2 regions of the Lacimicrobium alkaliphilum genome follow, and region 2 is predicted to be linked to the other one. Evidence: predicted binding sites of a transcription regulator. Region 2 holds the regulator's gene; the other holds the start of a gene.
What was found. The regulator LexA, encoded in region 2, represses DNA repair genes until DNA is damaged. The targets are predictions, from matches to a motif close to TACTGTATNNNNATACAGTA.
Positions count from the first base shown of each region.

Region 1: the regulator LexA is predicted to act here: its motif matches at 1,762-1,781, upstream of AT746_RS01190 (YebG family protein).

Region 1 is NZ_CP013650.1:235,814-239,239, reverse strand. Features, by position in the region: gene AT746_RS01200 (GNAT family N-acetyltransferase) at 1-76, shown strand, start outside; gene AT746_RS01195 (hypothetical protein) at 103-1,245, opposite strand; gene AT746_RS01190 (YebG family protein) at 1,429-1,719, opposite strand; gene AT746_RS01185 (hypothetical protein) at 1,936-2,139, shown strand; gene AT746_RS01180 (sodium-translocating pyrophosphatase) at 2,568-3,426, opposite strand, start outside.
Region 2 is NZ_CP013650.1:4,193,457-4,196,882, reverse strand. Features, by position in the region: gene plsB (glycerol-3-phosphate 1-O-acyltransferase PlsB) at 1-1,555, opposite strand, end outside; gene lexA (transcriptional repressor LexA) at 1,706-2,332, shown strand; gene coxB (cytochrome c oxidase subunit II) at 2,678-3,426, shown strand, end outside.

The DNA of each region.
Region 1 (3,426 bases), 420 kb from region 2:
TGTACTGGAGTCTGAAGTTATCCTCGATCAGAGCCCTGAGCCTGAGATTATTCAGCGCTACCTACTCAGCCCTTAATTGACAGGTTTAGCAACTCCGATTTATTACCATCGGCCAGCAGTCTGTAATTTATCGATAAGAGCACTACCCCAAGTACATTGACCTGTTGAGCGCAGGTAATCCTCCAACATTGCTTTTTGCTGTAGCAATCCACTGTACTTCGCAAATAGCGTCAGTTGCAAAGCTATATAGCAACGTTCAAAATCATACTCAATAGCATCTAAAACGTTTGGAGCCTGAGACAAATCAGCACCATTTTTTAACATCAATGTCGCTTCAAAGAGAGCTTTATCCTCGATCATTGACAGAGCCTCGTCGAGACGCTGATGATCTAACTCTCCTTCTGTTGCAAAGTTCATTACAGCAATAATGGTATCCTGATTCCAACGCAGACAATGAACCTGCTCACCCGCTCTTTCTCTTACTTGCTTCATCAAAGCATCACTTTTTTCCGACCACTCTTGCCAGGTGCCACCAGTGTCATATTGAGGAAAGTGAAAACTTAACTGAGCCAATTGATTAGCTGAATAGAAGCCTGCACATCTAAAATCTGTCCCGGTATTATAAACCCCCTGATGCCAAAGCACTGCTTGCTCAAAATCAACAGGAATTCCATTCTCTCCGGTAAAATGGCCGCTAGCCAGAATATTCATGCAACCAGCGTGCTGAAGGCCTGCACATTCACGCCAGAACTCATATGCCATATCAGTAGATTCCAGCAAATGCATTGCCATCAATCCGGCCCCATACTGTAGCGAGGACGCCTCTCTGTATGGGATCTGTTGCACCAGAATATTTGTATCCCTTATCGCCATCTCAACCTGAGCAATGTCCACTATTTTGTCGGTGTGAAGCCGGTGAAAATTTAACCACTCGATAGCCTGAATCCGGTTGTATCTGACTAACCTTCCGTCGTCACCATCAAGTTGATAGTTTTCAAGCACCAGGCTCAAAGCGCCCAGGTGTTGCTCCAAAGCAGTAATATCCAACGGTTCAATGTAACTGTCCCCAGTGAGGTTAGTCTCTATGTAAGTCAGTGCTTCATTAGCACGATCAATGTCATCAGCAAATGCTTTAGTGCATAGCAACAAGAGCACAGGTACAAGAAAACAAATAGCTACATTGGACTGGAAAAAAAGGACAGCCACCGGAGGTCGACCACAGGAGTGTTTTTTATTGGAAGGCACAACATTTCCCTGTTATTGATTCTTTCAGAGACTTTAGCACGGCAGGTTTATTCTAAAAAGCAGTGCTTTTATAAAAGACTCCCACTCATCTCCAGAGAGCAGGAACCTTTACCCTGACTACCTCAATGATGACACATAATAGAAACTTTTCGAGTAAGTCTGGCTACAGCAATTCAACTCTGACTAAGCCTGCTTTTTTTCCAGCTTAACGACTTCAGCCTTTTCCTGTTCCAGCAAGCTTTGGGCATCGGTGCCTTTAAACAGTTTTGCTACCTTGTCTTTATTCTGTGACAGCAGGATAGACAACTCTTCGAGCAGGGCATCATCAATATTCAGCCCTTTGGCCTGGATATAATCGGCCAGGTTATCGGCCACATCCAGCATCCTGTCGTATTGATCCGCTTCTTTCTTGTCTGTTGTCACCAGCTTCTCTACCCCTTTGTGTTCAACCACATAGCGTACGATGATCGCCATAACAATCTCCTGTGTTGGAAAGTCATGTCAGCATAACATGATAACTGTATAAATAAACAGTTATTGGCGTGTTTTTATATCCACATACAAGCTACCCTTTAAAGAGGGGCTGTTAACCACCAAGTTAAAAGATACCGCCAGCAACGGGAAAATCTGATCAGCTTTCTTTCGGATCATTTGCTGTTATTGCCATTCTATTGATAGGAGAACGTAAAGATGTCAAATTCATCGAGCAAAATTGAAGGCATTGGCGAAATGTCGGGCCTGAAAACCATTATCGTCAATGGCAATCTGGACAGCCTGAAACAGGCGCTGGGTGATAAAACCCTGAACGAGCTGGAAGTGGGCTACCTGATCGATCTGGCCAAACTGAATAATGAACCTGAGATGGTTAAACTACTTAAGCAGCACGCCGGGTAAAAAGTTATCAAAACCTGAATCTTTGGGAAAGACTAAGAATAACCACAGAGGCACAGAGAACACAGAGGGGTAAAAGGAAACTACAGCATTAAAACCTCTTTGTCTCTGGGGTTACATTTCCTGTTCGTGTTTTTCGTGTGGTTCGTGGTAAAAAGCCTTCGACCACTAAAATCACGAACTAATAACTATCTTTCGCTGAGACGCAAGGAGCTTACAAGGCCAAGTTCTCTGCGTCTTTGCGCCTTTGCGAGATCGAATTTGACCATCTTTGATAAAGGGGTCGAATTCATTCAACAACTATCCTGAAACAGTCCAATAAATTGGACCCTACATGACCACAGAGAACACAGAGGTATCAAGGGTTTAACCCCTTTAACTTCTTTGTGTCCTCCGTGCCTCTGTGGTGAATATTGCTTTTCCTGTGATGATTACAACAGCGGTGCAATCACCAGGCTGACAATGGCCATCACATTGATCAGAATGTTCATGGACGGGCCAGAGGTATCTTTGAAGGGGTCACCTACAGTGTCACCCACCACAGTGGCGGCATGAACATCGGAGCCTTTACCACCAAAGTTACCTTTTTCCACATGCTTCTTGGCATTATCCCAGGCCCCGCCTGAGTTCGCCATCATCAGTGCCAGCAGCACACAGCCGAGCAGGGCGCCACCCAGCATGCCGCCCAGTGCATGGGGGCCAATAATAAAGCCCACCAATGGCGGTACGGCCACCGCCAGTACCCCGGGCAGGATCATTTTCTTCAACGCTGCCTTGGTGGCAATATCCACACAGCGGGCCGTGTCCGGTTCTGCAGTGCCCTCCATCAAACCGGCAATTTCCTTAAACTGACGACGGATTTCCTGAATCATCTCGAAAGCGGCATCGCCCACTGCCGTCATGGTAATAGAGGCGATCAGAAAGGGCAGCACACCACCAATAAACAACCCCGTCAGCACCATAGGATCGCCCAGATGCAGTGTGAAGTTAGGGTATTTCAATGTCATGGTTTCCACAAAAGCGGCGATAATGGCCAGTGCCGCCAGCGCCGCCGCACCAATGGCAAAGCCTTTACCTATGGCCGCAGTGGTATTACCCAGCTCATCCAGCGAATCGGTAATGTCACGGGTTTCTTTACCCAGACCGCCCATTTCTGCGATGCCACCGGCGTTATCTGCCACCGGTCCGTAAGCATCTATAGCCATGGTAATGCCCACCGTGGCCAGCATCCCCACTGCGGCAATACCCACACCATAAAGGCCGGATAAACTTGTGGATATATAGATGATG
Region 2 (3,426 bases):
TGCGGCACATCACCTGATTGGCCAGGTGATTGACGGTTGGGGTCAGCCACGAAGGTTTTTTATCCTGAATGTCCTGCATATCTTTGCGCCAGTCGGGTACCTGATTATCCAGATATTGATTCAGGGATATGGGCTCACCGAAACTCAAAAAGCCATGACCATAGTTTTTCAGTTTCTTAATTGCCGAGAAAACCTGCAAAAAAGACTCCTTTTGCTTCTTCTTGCCCTTGAGTTCGTTCAGATAACTACCCAGCTCCATCACATTCTCATAACCCAGGTACACCGGCACAATACTGACCGGGCGTTTTACGCCTTTAAGCATGGCCTGCAGGGTCATCGCCAGCATGCCTGTTTTGGGTGGTAACAGGCGCCCGGTGCGGCTGCGCCCCCCCTCAGGATAATATTTCACCGGATATCCCCGCTCAAAAAGCAGTTCAAGATATTCCCTGAATACGGCGGTATAGAGCTTATTACCGGCAAAGCTGCGGCGCAGGAAAAATGCTCCCCCGCGTCTGAAGATGCCTCCTACAGGCCAGAAGTTAAGGTTAATGCCTGCGGCGATATGAGGAGTGGCCAATCCTTCGTGGTAAATGACATAGGTCAGCAAAAGATAATCCATATGACTGCGGTGACAGGGAACATAAATGATCTCATGGCCTTTTTGTGCCAGCTCGCGCACTTTGGCTGCATGACTGACTTCGATACCGTTATAGATCTTATTCCAGACCCGGGTCAGCAGCCTGTCACCAAAGCGAATAATCCCTTCGCGATAATCGGCCGCGATTTCCTTTAAATATCCGGCTGCTCTGTCTCTGGCTTGCTGCGGGGAGAGTTTTTTACTCTGTTGCTCTTCGGCAATAGCCTGTTTGACAGCTTTGGCTCCCAGCACTGCATTCCGTAACTGGTGTTTGTCTATACTGGTGGGACCCGTCATGGATTGTATTTTTCGGTAAAAGTGAGTCCTTGCTACCCGTATAAGCTTATGCGCTATAGAGGAAGGGCCCCCTGTCTCCTGTACCACTCGTTGCGAGGAAACCGCCCGGCTGAAGCAGACAAAATTATCGCGGCCGAGAAACAGCACAATAAATAACTTGCGTAGCCAGCTTGGTGAGGCCCTGTCGGCAAGCAAATCTGACCAGCCCGGCTTGGATTTTTCCGGAGCCCTTCCCCAGAACACCGATACCGGCAGAATCTGCACATCCATCTCAGCATGGGCCTGTTGCAATGCGAGTATGCGCTCGAATTGCTGATGCACATCTGTGCTGCGAACCCGACGACTGATTAATCCCTGAGGTTGTTCGAGATAAAGGCAAGCCGGGCTTGTTTCAGCTCCAAGTCGAATATCCTCTGTCGGATCCGGCAAACCTGACTGTCTGCTTGCCTGTTGCAGTGCGAGCAGATCTGTGGCCGAGTGCGTGTGTAGCAGATAAATGATGGGCTTATGGGGATCGATCCCCAATTCCTCAAACAGATTGGCTGGAATGACTTTTGTTGATACCAGCAATCTGGTGGGCAGGCTGATCATGGTCAGCAGTAACCTTTGCAACCAGTGCATCAGGGTAATTCCTCTGGGAAAATCAATGGGCATAAAATTGGCGAAAGCATAGCATGCCGGTAAAAACTTGTCCCAGGCGGGATACACCAGACTTGCACAGACAAAATAACTGGATATACTGACAGTTAAACTGTATGGAAAAACAGGCTTATGCGCGCATTAACACCCAGACAAGAAGAAGTACTGCAGCTTATTAAAGACACCATGGTGCATACCGGGATGCCGCCAACCCGGGCGGAAATCGCCAGAACACTGGGGTTTCGCTCTGCCAATGCGGCCGAGGAGCATTTAAAAGCCCTTGCCCGCAAGGGTGTGATAGAAATATTGCCGGGCACATCCCGGGGCATCCGTCTGAATATGCCCCTGGATGAGCAGATAGCAGACGAAGGTCTGCCTCTGATTGGCCGGGTCGCAGCCGGTGAGCCGATTCTGGCGCAGGAAAATATTGAAACCCATTATCAGGTAGCGCCAGAGCTGTTTAAGCCAAGGGCAGATTATTTGTTGCGGGTGCAGGGCATGAGTATGAAAGACATCGGTATCCTCGATGGTGACTTGCTTGCCGTGCACAAGACACTGGATGTGCACAATGGCCAGGTAGTGGTAGCCAGGGTGGACGATGAGGTCACCGTCAAGCGTCTTGAACGCCGTGGTCGCAGCGAAATTTTACTGCATGCAGAGAATCAGGATTTTGCGCCGATCAAAGTTGATTTGGCCTCTCAACCCTTCACTATTGAGGGAATTGGGGTAGGGATAATCCGCAACGCCGACTGGTTGTAAATCACGCATTTATAGCCCTTTGTTGGTGCAGTTTCCTTTCATGCAGTGCTTTGTATCAAGTCTTATCATCAAATATTAAGCAAATTAATAAGTTAGCCCTCAGGGGCTAACACATCTGTATCGCCTAAATGTTGAGCGGTTGATTGACTCAGGTGCAGAAAAGGCTGGACTCGACCCCCCTGGTTGAGTAATTCTTATACACCGCAACAAAATTATAACAATGACATGACATCATTTTTATATTTGGTGCTTTGTCACTGCCCGATGCAACCACATTAGGTTGCGTTGGGCTGAGTTCATTTCTGACAGAGGAGACGTCACGTGGGCAAAGGTGTCTTGACCGCGATCTGTGCGACTTTAGTGAGCAGTGTCGCTGTCGCTGAACGTTCCGATATAAACCTCAGACAAGGGGTTACGGACATCAGCGAGCAGGTATATGGCCTGCATATGACGATTTTTTATATCTGTGTGATTATCGGCGTGCTGGTCTTCGGAGCCATGTTGTATGCGATGATCTTTCATCGTAAATCCAAAGGTGCCAAACCTGCCAACTTTCACGAGAGCGTTAAAGTTGAGGTGGCCTGGACTATAGTGCCATTCCTGATTCTTGTGGGTATGGCGGTGCCGGCAGCCAAAACACTGATTGCCATGGAGGATACCACGGAAGCTGATGTGACAGTGCTGGTGACCGGCTCTCAATGGAAATGGCATTACAAGTATATGGATCATGAAGTCGACTTCTATTCTCTGATGGCGACGCAGCAGGAACAGATCGCCAATAAATTTGATAAAGGCGAGAATTATCTGCTTGAAGTGGACAAACCTCTGGTTATTCCCACGGGCCAGAAAGTGCGATTCCTGATTACCTCTGATGACGTGATTCACTCCTGGTGGGTACCGGATTTTGCGGTCAAAAAAGACGCCAATCCGGGCTTTATCAACGAAGCCTGGACCCGGGTCAATGAGCCGGGCATCTATCGGGGGCAGTGTGCCGAGTTGTGTGGTAAAGACCACGGCTTTATGCCGGTAGTGGTGGTGGCCAAAGAGCCTGCGGAATATCAGAGCTGGTTGGCAGAGCAGGAAGCCAAACAACT